Regions from separate parts of the Pectobacterium actinidiae genome, predicted to be linked through region 1. Evidence: predicted binding sites of a transcription regulator. Region 1 holds the regulator's gene; each other region holds the start of a gene.
The links. Region 1 encodes PurR, which represses purine synthesis genes. Its sites were predicted from a motif close to CANGCAAACGTTTGCNTG; they were not measured.
Positions count from the first base shown of each region.

Region 2: the regulator PurR is predicted to act here: its motif matches at 3,341-3,358, upstream of carA (glutamine-hydrolyzing carbamoyl-phosphate synthase small subunit).
Region 3: the regulator PurR is predicted to act here: its motif matches at 2,946-2,963, upstream of purT (formate-dependent phosphoribosylglycinamide formyltransferase).

Region 1 covers NZ_JRMH01000001.1:2,577,112-2,582,146, forward strand. The annotation lists gene KKH3_RS10925 (C40 family peptidase) at 1-531, shown strand, start outside; gene cydH (cytochrome bd-I oxidase subunit CydH) at 701-790, opposite strand; gene purR (HTH-type transcriptional repressor PurR) at 1,180-2,205, shown strand; gene cfa (cyclopropane fatty acyl phospholipid synthase) at 2,552-3,703, shown strand; gene KKH3_RS10940 (riboflavin synthase) at 3,765-4,400, opposite strand; gene KKH3_RS10945 (MATE family efflux transporter) at 4,647-5,035, shown strand, end outside.
Region 2 covers NZ_JRMH01000001.1:3,910,831-3,915,865, forward strand. The annotation lists gene carB (carbamoyl-phosphate synthase large subunit) at 1-1,955, opposite strand, end outside; gene carA (glutamine-hydrolyzing carbamoyl-phosphate synthase small subunit) at 1,970-3,118, opposite strand; gene dapB (4-hydroxy-tetrahydrodipicolinate reductase) at 3,564-4,385, opposite strand; gene ispH (4-hydroxy-3-methylbut-2-enyl diphosphate reductase) at 4,728-5,035, opposite strand, start outside.
Region 3 covers NZ_JRMH01000001.1:2,028,034-2,033,068, reverse strand. The annotation lists gene KKH3_RS08535 (DNA polymerase III subunit theta) at 173-403, shown strand; gene KKH3_RS08530 (S9 family peptidase) at 754-2,805, opposite strand; gene purT (formate-dependent phosphoribosylglycinamide formyltransferase) at 3,006-4,184, shown strand; gene KKH3_RS08520 (bifunctional 4-hydroxy-2-oxoglutarate aldolase/2-dehydro-3-deoxy-phosphogluconate aldolase) at 4,371-5,012, opposite strand.

The sequences.
Region 1 (5,035 bases):
CAAACAACCGCACAAACCAGAGTCAAAACCGGTCTGAAGAAGACCGCACTCAAGGGTAAGGCAGATAAAAATCCGTCGCTGACAGAAAAAGGAATGGCGTTAAGCGCTGCGCATAAAAAGCGCTATCAGCATGCCAAAACAACGGCAATGAATAAGTTGATGAGCCAGATAGGCAAGCCTTACCACTGGGGCGGTTCATCTCCCTTTACTGGGTTCGACTGTAGCGGACTGGTTTATTACGCCTACAAAGATGTCGTTAAAATCCAAATTCCACGCACCGCAAACGAAATGTATCACCTGCGCGACGCCGCTCCGATTAAAAAGAGCGAGCTGGAAAGTGGCGATTTGGTCTTTTTCCGCATCAATAATCGTGGCGCGGCCGATCACGTCGGAGTTTATCTGGGGGAAGGGAAATTCATTCAGTCGCCGCGTACAGGCTCAGATATTCGTATCAGCAAGTTGAGTGAAGATTATTGGCAGGAGCACTACGTTGGCGCGCGTCGTGTAGTGACACCGCAAACCATTCGTTAAGAACAGATTATATCTCTTGTATACCCTAAATAATTCGAGTTTCAGGACAAAACGTTAACGTTTTGAACAACGCCAACGCACATGCAACTTGAAGTATGGCGGGTATAAAAGCGATTCAGACACGTTTATGGCATCATCAACGTGTCTGAATATCTAACCAGTCGTTTGGTTAGTTCAGCACCGCTGTAAAACTAAACACGATGATCACCGCCAACGAACCAATAGTTGTCAGCAAAGACATCTTCAGATCTGTATCCATAAATGACTCCTTATTAACGAACAAATTTTATCTGAAAGCTTCATCTGAAAAGACACAACCCTGCACAGCCGAGCGCGTTTAGGTAGTTAAAGCCACAAATAATAGGGTTATTACGATTCTTTCATAATTCTAGCGAAAAATCTCGGACGAATGCATCACTAATAGTATAAATTAGCCCTTCCACTTTCATGATAAATCGGACACAATCCGCTGTTTATGAAAGCGCTGCGTATCAGTCGAAAAACGTCAACCCAGATCCCTTCGGTATAACATTCGGCATTCTCCTTCTGAAATCCTGTTTTTTAGCTTAGAAGAAGAACATTAAACGTAGGCAAACGATTAACAATATACTTACGTCTATAACAGGTAAGTTCAGGAGTCATTTTTAGATGGCAACGATTAAAGATGTGGCAAAGCGTGCTGGCGTTTCTACCACAACCGTATCGCACGTGATCAATAAAACACGTTTCGTCGCCGAAGAGACTAAGGCAGCCGTCAGGGCAGCAATCAAAGAATTGCACTATTCACCCAGCGCCGTCGCCCGCAGCCTCAAAGTTAATCACACTAAATCTATCGGCTTGCTGGCCACCTCCAGCGAAGCCCCCTATTTCGCCGAGATCATTGAAGCCGTTGAAAACAGCTGCTATGCCAAAGGCTACACGCTGGTGCTGTGTAATTCGCATAACGACATCGGCAAGCAGCGCGCCTACCTTTCCATGCTGGCGCAAAAACGTGTCGACGGCCTGTTGGTGATGTGCGCCGAGTACCCACCAGAACTATTGTCGATGTTGGAAGATTATCGCAGCATTCCGATGGTCGTTATGGACTGGGGACAAATGCACAGCGATTTTACCGATACGATTATCGATAACGCCTTTGAAGGTGGTTATATGGCAGGTCGCTACCTGATCGAACGCGGCCATCGTGATATCGGTGCCATCCCCGGCACTCAAGAACGCAATACCGGCAGCGGACGCTACCTCGGTTTTTTAAAAGCACTGAAGGAAGCCGACATTTCCGTGCGCGACGAATGGGTGGTTCGGGGCGATTTTGAACCGGAGTCCGGCTATAAAGCCATGCATCAGATTCTCGCACAGAAACAGCGGCCAACCGCCGTATTCTGCGGCGGCGATATTATGGCGATGGGTGCTATCTGTGCGGCTGACGAACTGGGTCTGCGCGTACCGCAGGATATTTCGGTGATCGGTTATGACAACGTGCGCCACGCACGCTTCTTTACACCTGCGCTGACCACCATCCACCAGCCAAAGGAGCGTCTGGGCCAGTCCGCGTTCTCTATGCTCTTGGATCGCATAACCAGTAAACGGGAAGATGCGCACGTCATTGAAGTACACCCGACGCTGATTGAACGTCGTTCAGTGGCAGATGGCCCTTACCTCGACTATCGCCGCTAACCGCAGCCATTCTATACAGACGATTTTCTTATCCCTGCCAGCTTTCCCTCTCTGCTTCAGCCAGCTTTCTTGTAGGCTGGCTGAAGCCGTTCTAATTCTATACCCTAAATAATCGAGTTGCATGACAACACGCTAGCGTTTTGCACAACGTCAAAGCGTTGGCCCTTTAGGGCGAGGCTCATGAATGAGCCGAGTAACGGACGTAGCCGACGTACATGCGGCTTGAAGTATGACGGGTATAATACCGTGTTTCATTTTCTCTGGTGACAGCCGATACCCCGGCTGCGATAAGTGTTTTCCAGGTCTGTTTACGATACTTTTATCTAAGAAAAGTTAAGGAGACACGATGAGTTCACCTTATACAGAAGAATGGGATGAGGAGACCGCCCCCTGGTTCCACATCGTACAGGACATGTTGGCTAGCGCGGATATCACCATCAACGGTACCCGTCCTTTTGATATCCAGGTGATCAACCCCGGTTTTTTTAAGCGCGTTCTGCAAGAAGGATCGTTGGGGTTGGGAGAAAGCTACATGGATGGATGGTGGGAATGTGAACAGCTGGATATGTTCTCCCATCGCGTCCTGCGTGCGGATCTGGAAGCGAAACTCCCCCGCCGATTGCACGATCTTACGCGAGTCGCCCTCTCCCGTATCACGAATTTGCAGTCCCGTCGACGCGCTCAGATTGTCGGTAAAGCGCATTACGATTTAGGTAATGACCTGTTTACCCTGATGCTGGATCCCTACATGCAGTACTCCTGCGCTTACTGGAAACAGGCACAAACGCTGGAACAGGCGCAGGAAGACAAACTCGCCATGATTTGCGAAAAACTCCAGTTAACATCAGGGATGACGCTGCTGGATATCGGCTGCGGTTGGGGCGGGCTTGCGGAGTTTGCAGCCCGGCACTATGGCGTATCAGTTTACGGCATCACGATTTCAAAGGAGCAGCAAATGCTGGCACAGCAGCGCTGTCAGAATCTGGACGTCACCATTGAACGACAGGATTATCGCGATCTCAATCGGCAATTTGATCGTATCGTGTCAGTTGGCATGTTTGAACACGTCGGGCCACGCAACTATGACAATTACTTTCGCATCGTGCGGCGTAATCTAAAGCCTAATGGGCTGTTTCTCTTACATACCATCGGAGCCAATAAGACCGACCCATACCTCGATCCCTGGACTCATAAATACATTTTCCCCAACGGCTGTATTCCCTCCATACGGCACATTGCGCAGGCGAGTGAGCCTTACATGGTGATGGAGGATTGGCACAATTTCGGCACCGATTACGATCGCACATTAATGGCATGGCATGCACGTTTTCAGCAAGGCTGGCCGCAGCTTTCCCCACGCTACCCTGCCCGCTTCCGCCGAATGTTCAGTTACTATCTTAACCTTTGCGCGGGAGCCTTCAGAGCGAGAACGCTCCAACTCTGGCAAGTCGTGTTTAGCCTGGAGGGCGTCGAAGGAGGATTGCGTGTTGCACGCTGACAGGAAAGAAAAACCGGACGATGCGGTTCGTCCGGTTTACAAGAATATGCAGTGCAGGATATCAGCCTTCGTTGGCGAGATCGCTCGCCTGCTTGCTAGCCAACACACGCTCGACCGTATCCACCACGGCCTGTGTCTGCGGGTCGATTTCAATATTGATACGATTCCCCAGACGTTTCTGGCCCAGAGTTGTGCGATTCAGCGTTTCTGGGATTAAATGCACGCAGAAGCGCCCGCGAGTGACTTCCCCCACCGTCAGGCTGATACCATCAATCCCAACGAAGCCTTTATGCAGTACGTATTTCATCAGTGCTTCATCTGCCAGACGGAACCAAATCTGATGGTTATTCTCTGAAACCTGAATCTTAACCACTTCCGCCGTACACATGATGTGGCCCGACATGACGTGTCCACCGATCTCATCACCGAATTTTGCGGCTCGCTCAATATTTACGACATCGCCCTCATGAATATCGCCCAGATTCGTTAACCGCAGCGTTTCCTTCATGAGATCAAAACTGACACGATCGCCGTCAATAGCGGTTACCGTCAGGCAGCAGCCATTGTGTGCCACGGAGGCTCCGGGCACGAGCCCTGGCAGTAGCTCGGGTGGGAGTTGGACAATATGCGTGCGAAAATTGGATTTTTCTTCAATCGACACCACCGGCGCGGTGCCCTGAACAATACCGGTAAACATGCGGTTTGCCTCTTAAAACCAAAAAAATGACTCAGTGCAGTGTGCCCGATATTGCGCGGAAAACCAAACCGGAATGCCGTATACCCGATTGCTGTCTAAATCGTAACGTAACAAAAAGAATATATTTTCTTCCATGCTGGTTTACTTTCGTTAAGCCGTTACAATAATGCACTCTTTATCCCAGTCTGTTTTTCATATCTGAGTCATTTATCCTGCTATTACGTTAGTCATTCAAGGAAGGTATCCGTGCAACAGTATCTGACAGAAGCGCGTAAATTATCGGTGCTTGCTGTTCCTGTCATTATTGCGCAAGTGTCCCAAACGTCGATGGGTGTGGTTGACACCGTCATGGCCGGTGCGTACAGCGCCACCGATATGGCCGCCGTCGCGGTGGGAACCTCAATCTGGCTACCCGCCATTCTTTTTGGTCATGGCCTGCTACTGGCGTTAACGCCCGTTGTCGCACAGCTCAACGGTTCCGGCCGTCGCGATCGTATTTCTCATCAGGTGCGACAGTCCTTTTTCCTCGCGGCCATCATTTCGGTGCTGACGATGCTGGTGCTGTATCAGGGAGAATACGCCATTAACCTGATGAGCGACGGTTCGCCTGAACTGGCTGCGAAAGCCATCGGCTA
Region 2 (5,035 bases), 1.3 Mb from region 1:
CGCGCCAGTTTCAGCGGCGTCTGACCACCGTACTGTACGATGACGCCTTTTGGCTTCTCGATACGGACAATTTCCAGTACATCTTCAAAGGTTACCGGCTCGAAGTACAGACGGTCTGACGTATCGTAGTCTGTTGAAACGGTTTCTGGGTTGCAGTTAACCATGATGGTTTCATAACCATCTTCACGCAGCGCCAGTGAAGCGTGGACGCAGCAGTAGTCAAATTCGATCCCTTGACCAATACGGTTCGGCCCACCGCCCAGTACCATGATTTTGTCACGATCCTGAGTCGGATTGGCTTCGCACTCTTCTTCATACGTGGAATACATGTAAGCAGTATCGGTCGCGAATTCTGCCGCACAGGTATCAACACGCTTATAGACTGGATGAAGGTCGAACTTATCACGCAGTTTGCGAATTTCGCTTTCCGCCACACCAGCCAGTTTCGCCAGACGCGCATCGGCAAAGCCTTTACGTTTCAGCGTGCGCAGGAATTCGGCATCCAGCGCGGAGGCACCTTTTTCAGCGACCTGCTCTTCCAGGCGCACCAGCTCTTCAATCTGCACCAGGAACCAGCGATCGACGTTGGTCAGGTTAAACACGCCATCGACAGACATCCCCGCACGGAAGGCATCGGCGATGTACCAGATACGCTCGGCACCCGCATCTTTCAGCTCACGGCGGATTTTGGTCAGCGCTTCTGGGTCGTCCAGATCCACTTTCGGATCAAAGCCCGTTGCGCCCACTTCCAGACCGCGCAACGCTTTCTGCAAGGATTCCTGCTGCGTACGGCCAATTGCCATCACTTCGCCCACCGATTTCATCTGCGTGGTCAGACGGTCGTTGGCACCGGCGAATTTCTCGAAGTTGAAACGAGGGATCTTGGTCACAACGTAGTCGATGGCTGGCTCGAAGGACGCCGGTGTACGACCACCGGTGATGTCATTCATCAGCTCATCGAGCGTATAGCCCACCGCCAGCTTGGCGGCGATTTTCGCAATCGGGAAGCCTGTCGCTTTAGACGCCAGCGCGGAAGAGCGTGATACGCGTGGGTTCATTTCGATAACAATCAGGCGACCCGTTTTCGGGTTCACTGAGAACTGAACGTTGGAACCGCCGGTTTCTACACCGATTTCACGCAGTACCGCCATCGAGGCGTTACGCATGATTTGATATTCTTTATCCGTCAGCGTTTGTGCTGGCGCAACGGTGATGGAGTCTCCCGTGTGGATCCCCATGGCATCGAAGTTTTCGATTGAGCAGACGATGATGCAGTTGTCGTTCTTATCACGTACCACTTCCATCTCATACTCTTTCCAACCGATCAGCGATTCATCGATCAACAGCTCTTTGGTTGGAGAAAGATCCAGACCGCGTTCGCAGATCTCTTCAAACTCTTCACGGTTGTAGGCGATACCACCACCGGTGCCCCCCATCGTAAAGGAAGGACGGATAATGCACGGGAAGCCGACGTCAGCCGCCACGGCCAGCGCTTCTTCCATATTGTGTGCAATACCGGAACGCGCGGTATCCAGACCGATCTTCTTCATTGCCACGTCGAAGCGGCGGCGATCTTCTGCTTTATCAATCGCATCCGCCGTTGCACCAATCATGGTGACGCCGAATTCGGCCAGCACGCCCTGACGTTCCAGTTCCAGCGCACAGTTCAGCGCAGTCTGGCCGCCCATCGTTGGCAGCACCGCGTCTGGGCGCTCTTTTTCAATAATTTTGCGTACCACTTCCCAGTGAATTGGCTCAATGTAAGTCGCATCTGCCATTTCCGGGTCGGTCATGATGGTTGCCGGGTTGGAGTTCACCAGAATAACGCGGTAACCCTCTTCACGCAGCGCTTTACACGCCTGTGCACCAGAGTAGTCAAACTCACACGCCTGGCCGATAACAATCGGGCCGGCGCCCAGAATCAGGATGCTTTTAATATCTGTACGTTTTGGCATTTTCTCGCTCCTGATTATTTAGCTGAAGAACGGTAAGTCTGAATCAAATCAATAAAGTGGTCGAACAGCGGCGCGGCATCATGCGGGCCAGGGCTTGCTTCTGGGTGTCCCTGGAAGCTGAATGCAGGCTTATCCGTGCGGTGAATCCCCTGAACCGTATGGTCAAACAAGGATTTGTGCGTGACGCGCAGGGTGTCAGGCAGGTTATCTTCATCCACCGCAAAGCCGTGGTTCTGCGCGGTGATCATCACACAGTTGTTATCCAAATCTTTTACCGGATGGTTGCCACCGTGGTGACCTAGCTTCATTTTGATAGTCTTGGCACCGCTCGCCAGTGCCAGCAGCTGGTGACCGAGACAGATACCGAATACCGGAATATCTGTTTCCAGGAAGGTTTTAATCGCACGAATCGCGTAGTCGCACGGTTCCGGGTCGCCCGGGCCGTTAGAGAGGAAAATACCGTCTGGATTCAGCTTCAGTACGTCTTCAGCAGGTGTCTGTGCTGGCACAACTGTCAGACGACAGCCGCGATCCACCAGCATGCGCAGAATATTGCGTTTCACACCATAGTCATAAGCCACAACGTGGTAAGGCAGTTCGCTTTCATTTTTCGCCGCAGGCAATTCGCCTTCCAGCGTCCAGCTTCCCTGTAACCAGCTGTAGCGCTCTGTCGTCGTCACTTCTTTTGCCAAGTCCATCCCTTTCAGCCCTGGGAAGGCTTTCGCTTTCTCCAGTGCGACGGCAGCATCCGGCGCATCACCCGCAATGATGCAGCCATTCTGTGCACCTTTTTCACGCAGCAGACGGGTCAGTTTACGGGTATCGATGTCGGCAATAGCAACGATGTTGTTGCGTTTGAGGTATTCAGACAGGCTTTCTTCACTACGGTAGTTGCTGGCAATCAGAGGTAAATCGCGAATAACCAGACCTTGAGCCTGTACAGAGGGGGATTCTTCATCGTTGGCATTAGCGCCGACATTACCGATATGGGGATAAGTGAGAGTGACAATCTGGCGGGAATAGGAAGGATCAGTAAGGATTTCTTGATAACCGGTCATCGACGTATTGAAGACCACTTCCCCCACTGCCGACCCTTCTGCCCCAATGGCCCGACCGTGGAATTGGGTTCCGTCTTCCAGAACCAATAGCGCTGACTTAATCAAAACACCCTCCAAGGAATAAACAATCACGTTATTTGCATATTAATTCAGATTCGAGCCACTAAATCAATGCAAAAACTACCTGTAAGGCCAATTTTTGGCAAATTGGGCGCATTTTAATGATGGTCTTCCTGATTGTCTACTCAAACTGCTTTTTTTCTCTTATTTTTATGCTTTCCGAAATAAATCGCTGCCCACTGCCGTAAAAAACCCTATCAACTGAGATAAGTAAACGGTTGCGAGACAACATTGCTAAAATAAGAGTAACAAATCACCAGCAAAGGGTATTTTGGGAGTAAGGAGGGTAAATCACCACTAAAAAACAGGATAAAATAAGAATAAAAACCAATTCTAATAGAAAATAGAAACCAACAAGATAAAAATAAAGGTGAATGAAAAAATATCCACCTTTTTCAGCCATATAGTATTTTTATAAAAAACAAAAACTCTACAAATAATCCAGAGAAAGCACATCTCTCATATCAAAAAGACCACTTTCTTTCGAACTAATCCAAATTGCGGCTCTTACTGCACCATTGGCAAATGTCATACGGCTGGATGCCTTGTGGGTAATCTCAACGCGCTCGCCAATATCAGCAAACATCGCCGTATGTTCACCGACAATATCGCCCGCTCGCACGGTAGCAAAACCAATGCTTTTCGGATCGCGTTCACCCGTATGGCCTTCACGCGCGTACACGGCGCAGGACTTCAGATCGCGTCCCAGCGCATCGGCGATAGCTTCGCCCATCGCCAGCGCGGTGCCCGATGGCGCATCCACTTTGTGGCGGTGGTGGGCTTCAATGATTTCGATATCCGTATAATCGCCCATGACCTTGGCAGCTTTTTCCAGCAGCTTCAGCATGACATTGACGCCAACGCTGAAGTTAGCCGCAAACACAATCCCGATATCCTGGGCAGCCTGCTTAATCGCCGCCTTTCCTGCGTCATCAAAGCCGGTTGTCCCAATAATCATGCCTTTACGGTGCTGACGGCAAAATGCCAGATGCGCTAATGTGCCTTCTGGGCGAGTGAAGTCGATTAAAATATCGAAATCATTCTGCACGGCATCCAGGCTTTCATTCACGGTAATGCCGCTTTTCCCCAACCCGGCGAGTTCACCGGCATCGCTTCCTATCAGAGACGAACCAGAACGCTCCAGCGCCGCGCCCAATACCACACCGTCCATTTGCTCGATAGCCTGAATCAGCTGGCGTCCCATACGGCCGCCCGCGCCTACAACCGCAATACGGATGGATGAATCCTTCATAATGTCTCTCTCTTTTTGATCCTGACGACATAAAAATGACATCAGGTTAACGGGCGATGCGCACTATCGCCAGCGGATTTACCGCCAGATTAGAAAATACTGTTTGATGCCGCAGAAAATCAGCAAAACTGTCTCACCACAGACAGCAAAATGGCACATCAGCGCGATGAAAAACCGCAACGTATTTGGAGATAAGCAGAAGCGGTCAAAATTAAACCATATGGTATAACGCATAAAAATTCATTTTTATGCATTAACATTTTCATGAATGAATATAGGGAGAGAACAGAACGGAAAGGAATAAAGGCGGTAGAGCCAAGAAGCCCTACCGCAGAAACAGCATTAATCTATCTGTTTGACGTCAACACGCAGCTCTTTGGGCACTTCAAAGACGATGTTTTCTTCACGTCCCTGCATTTCAACAGCAACCTTGCCGCCCAATTCTTTCAGGCGCTGAATCACCTGTTGTACCAGAATATCCGGTGCTGATGCGCCTGCGGTCACCCCAACATGTGAAGCGCTCGCTAACCATGACTCCTGGATATCCTCAGCAGCATCAATCAGATAAGCCGCTTTCCCCGCTCTTTGCGCTAATTCTGCAAGTCGGTTGGAGTTTGAGGAGTTTTTAGAGCCTACGACAAAAACCACAT
Region 3 (5,035 bases), 550 kb from region 1:
GAAATAACAACCACAAGCTATATCATTTATGACGTACTGGTATTAAAAATGATTCCCATTTCGCAATGAGAATAATAAACATCCACATGATAAGGTGAACGCTTGCCATTTCCCTGTCACTACTTTACCGTGACACGCATCAGTCTGTGGCCAATAGGCAGGAGAAAATGGTATGGGATATAATTTGGCAGAATTGTCCAAAGAAGATATGGATAAAATTAACGTAGACTTGACGGCGTCAGGCGTTGCCTTCAAAGAACGTTACAATATGCCGGTCATACCAGAGGTGGTTGAGAGGGAACAACCTGAACATTTGCGTGACTATTTTCGCGAACGCGTGATGTTTTACCGCCAGCGGTCGCTGCAGTTCTCTCGTTTACCCTACGAACCCAAGACTAAATAGCCTCCCCTCATTCCAGTCTATGCCGCTTGTACCGTGGAAAACATCCCTTTCCACGGGTTACATTCTTACACAGCAAAAACAATTTTCTGCTTGCATCTCGGCCCGCACAGGAGGTTAATGGAGTGGCAACCTACCCTTTTATCACGCGAGGCAAGATATGAGTAAAGGTCTGGATAGCAAAAAAAACAGTAAGAAGAAGCCCCTGAAAACGGCCGCTGAAAAACGAGCCGATAAACGGGCGAAGAAACCACAGGCGGATATTACCTGAGTTATGATGTAACCTAAGTATGTCCCATGTCGATCGGGTAAACCCGAAAGTGGGTTTACCCTTATAACATCGTTTTTTGCCCTTATTCGCGCGCTTCCTCAGCCATTTCAAGCACCATCAGTATAAAAGCATATTCCAACGCAATATCATCATACCGTTTGAAGCGGCCGGATTTTCCACCGTGCCCAGCATCCATATCGGTGTATAGCAGCACCAAACGATCGTCCGTTTTCACTTCCCTTAATTTCGCCACCCACTTCGCCGGTTCCCAATATTGGACCTGAGAGTCGTGTAACCCAGTAGTCACCAGCAAATGCGGATAGCGTTGGGCGGTAACGCCGTCATAGGGGCTATATTGCTTGATGTAGTCATAATAGATTTGTTCATTCGGATCGCCCCACTCGTCATACTCTCCGGTCGTCAACGGGATAGATTCATCCAACATTGTCGTCAGCACGTCAACAAATGGAACCTGAGCAACAACGCCCTTAAATAGATCGGGAGCCATGTTCACTACCGCGCCCATCAATAGTCCGCCCGCACTGCCCCCCATGGCGAACATGTTGTCCCTGTCGCCATAACCTTTTTCTATCAATGCCTGAGACACATCGATGAAATCGGTGAAGGAGTGCATTTTATTGAGCAGGCGGCCATCGTCATACCACTGTTGACCCAGCTCACCACCACCACGAATGTGCGTTAGGGCGAAGACAAACCCTCTGTCCAGGAGGCTCAGCCGGCTAACGCTAAAATCCGGATCCATACTATGGCTATACGCCCCATAGCCGTAAACCAGTATCGGGTTCTTACCTGGGCTAAAATGATCGCGATGATAAACAAGAGAAACGGGAACCTCGACACCATCTCGAACTGTGATCCACAAGCGTTCGCTCCGGTAATTATCCGGGGAGAAATCTTTCACTTCAGCTTGTTTAAGTAACTGCTGCTCGCCCGTATCCAGATTCAATTCATACTGCGTGCTGGGGGTCGTCATTGATGAATAGCCATACCGCATCAATGTCGTTTCTGGCGTAGGGTTGTACGACAGCCACGTCACATAGCTCGCATCATTAAAGGCGATCGCTTTTTCTTCCCGCGTCTGCCAGTGAATCTGGCGCAAGCTGGTCAAACCGCGCTCCCGTTCTTCAACCACCAGCCAATCACGGAATAGCTCAAAACCTTCCAGCACGCGACTTTCGCTCGGTGCAATCAGCGTTTCCAGCGTTTGCTCATCAGGTCTGCCCGAACGGTAGAGGCCAAAGTTCTTTCCTTCTCGGTTGGAGCGCAGATAAAACGTGTCCTGATAGTGATCGAGGCCATATTCATGATCTTTCCGGCGTGGGATGCATACCTGCGGCACGGCATCCGGCCGCGTCGCATCGAGCAATAATACTTCTGTCGTCGTGGTGCTACTGAGATAAATGGTGATGTAGTGCTCTGATGTGGTTTTACTCAGGCTAACGTAATAGGTGTCGTCTTTCTCTTCATAGACCAACTCATCCAGCGCCGGATCGCTCCCCAGACGGTGGCGATAGACTTGATACGGCAATAGCGTTTGTTCATGCTTGCGCACGTAATACAAAACCGTCGAATCCGCCGACCATTCCGCACCCGCTGTGACATTTTCGATCACATCCGGTAGCCACTCACCGCTGTTCAGATCGCGAAAACGAAGCGTGTACTGCCGACGTGATAAAAAATCCTCTGAGAGCGCTAGCAGCGAATTGTCAGGGCTAACCTCAAGCGTGCCGAGACTATAAAACTCATGCCCCTCAGCACGTTGATTCCCATCCAGCAGCGTTTCCCACGCGTCTGTTGCTTGCTCAGGCTGACGCAGATAGATGGCGTACTCTTTCCCCTGCTCATAGCGACTTTGGTAGCGATAGCCTTTTCTGACATACGGCACAGACATGTCCGTCGACGGGATCCGTTTGACCATTTCGTCAAACAACGACCGTTTTCGTGCTTCATGGGGTGCCATGACGGCTTCGCTGTAGGCGTTTTCCTGCTTCAGATAGTCCAACACCTGCGGATTGGTACGTTGGTCATCACGCAGCCAGTAATAATTGTCGATACGCGTATCGCCATGTGTACTTAGCGCATGGGGTCTTTTTTCAGCTTGAGGTGTCTTCATGGCGTCGGATCTCGTTGTCTTGACATAAAATTTTCGCTTTGCAAGAAGAGTGGCACGATTGCCCAGCAATGCCAAGCCACGTCATTATTTCTTGGTGCGCTTTTGCGCACCGCATTCCAATGCATGCCCTCTTTAATGCGCACGCAAACGTTTTCGTTTATACTGCGGCCATTTTTCACAACCCGATCAGGTATAAGGTTATGTTAACGATTGGAACCGCCCTGCGTGCGGATGCCACACGAGTGATGCTGCTTGGCTCCGGTGAATTAGGTAAAGAAGTGGCGATTGAGTGTCAGCGCTTGGGAATAGAAGTGATTGCTGTCGATCGCTATGCCGATGCCCCGGCCATGCAGGTTGCGCATCGCAGCCACGTCATCAATATGTTGGATGGCGATGCATTAAAAGCGTTGGTGGAAGCCGAACGCCCTGATTACATCGTGCCGGAAATTGAAGCCATCGCAACCGACATGCTGGTGACATTGGAAAAGCAGGGTCACCATGTTGTTCCTTGTGCCGAAGCGACGCGCCTGACGATGAACCGTGAAGGTATCCGTCGTCTGGCGGCTGAAACACTCGGCGTTCCCACTTCCACTTACCGTTTTGCCGACAGCGAAGAGAGCTTTCGTCAGGCTGTCGACGCGATTGGCTATCCCTGTATTGTTAAACCGGTCATGAGTTCCTCTGGCAAAGGGCAAAGCCTGATTCGCTCTGCTGAGCAGTTAGATCAGGCGTGGAACTACGCCCAACAGGGTGGACGTGCAGGCGGCGGCCGCGTCATCGTGGAAGGATTGGTTAATTTTGATTTTGAGATCACACTGCTCACCATCCACGCGGTTGATGGCATTCATTTCTGTGCGCCTATCGGGCATCGTCAGGAAGACGGCGACTATCGTGAATCCTGGCAGCCACAGCAGATGAGTGCACTGGCGCAGGAGCGCGCACAGAAGATAGCCAGCGATGTCGTGAAAGCACTCGGCGGCTATGGTCTGTTCGGCGTTGAGCTGTTCGTCTGCGGCGATGAGATTATTTTCAGTGAAGTCTCCCCTCGCCCGCACGATACCGGCATGGTGACAATGATCTCTCAGGATCTGTCCGAGTTTGCCTTGCACGTCCGTGCGTTTCTGGGGCTACCGATTGGCGCAGTTCGCCAATATGGCCCATCAGCTTCCGCCGTGATTTTACCGGAACTGGACAGCAACAACGTGCGTTATCAGGGGCTGGAAAACGCACTGATCCCTCATACGCAAATTCGCCTATTTGGTAAGCCGGATATCGGCGGCAAACGTCGTATGGGTGTCGCGTTAGCCAGTGCGGAAACCACGGACGATGCCGTTGAAATCGCCAAGCGCGTCGCGGCAGGTGTAAAAGTTAGCGGCTGATACGTTCCATTGCTGACGGAGTGAAATCAGACGTCACTGACGACAGATAAAATGCCTGCCATAAAAAAACGCAGAAGCGTTTTTCAACGTTGCAAAGCAACGGCCCACAGGGTGACGGGCAAGGATGTCCGTCATAAAAAAGGCCACTCGCAGTGAGTGGCCTTCGTCATTCAGTAACCAGCAAACTTACGCTTTCGCGCCTGCAACCGCTTCACGCGCCAGTTCCGTAATACGCGCGTAATCGCCGCTTTCCAGTGCATCGTTCGGCACCAGCCAGGAACCACCTACGCACAGCACGCTTTTCAGCGCCAGATAGTCGCGGTAGTTATTCGGCGTAATGCCACCGGTTGGGCAGAAACGAATTTGAGCAAACGGACCTGCGATCGCCTGGAGCGCTTTCACGCCGCCGTTAGCTTCCGCCGGGAAGAACTTGAACTCACGCAGGCCGTAATCCATACCCAGCATCAGTTCAGACACGGTGCTGATACCCGGGATCAACGGGATGTTGCCTTCCGTCGCCGCTTTCAGTAGAGGCTCGGTCAGGCCAGGGCTGATGGCAAACTGCGCACCGGCTTCAACGACCGCAGCCAGTTGCTCAGGATTTGTTACCGTGCCCGCACCCACGATGGCTTCCGGTACTTCTTTCGCAATCGCACGAATCGCGTCAATGGCGCAGTCGGTACGCAATGTCAGTTCCAGAACGCGAACGCCGCCCGCGACTAACGCTTTTGCCATCGGCACCGCGTGTTCCAGTTTGTTGACCACAATCACAGGAACAACGGGACCCGTTGTCAAAATCTGTTCCGCGCTCGTTTTCCAGTTTTTCATCAAAAGTTATCTCCAGTCATGCC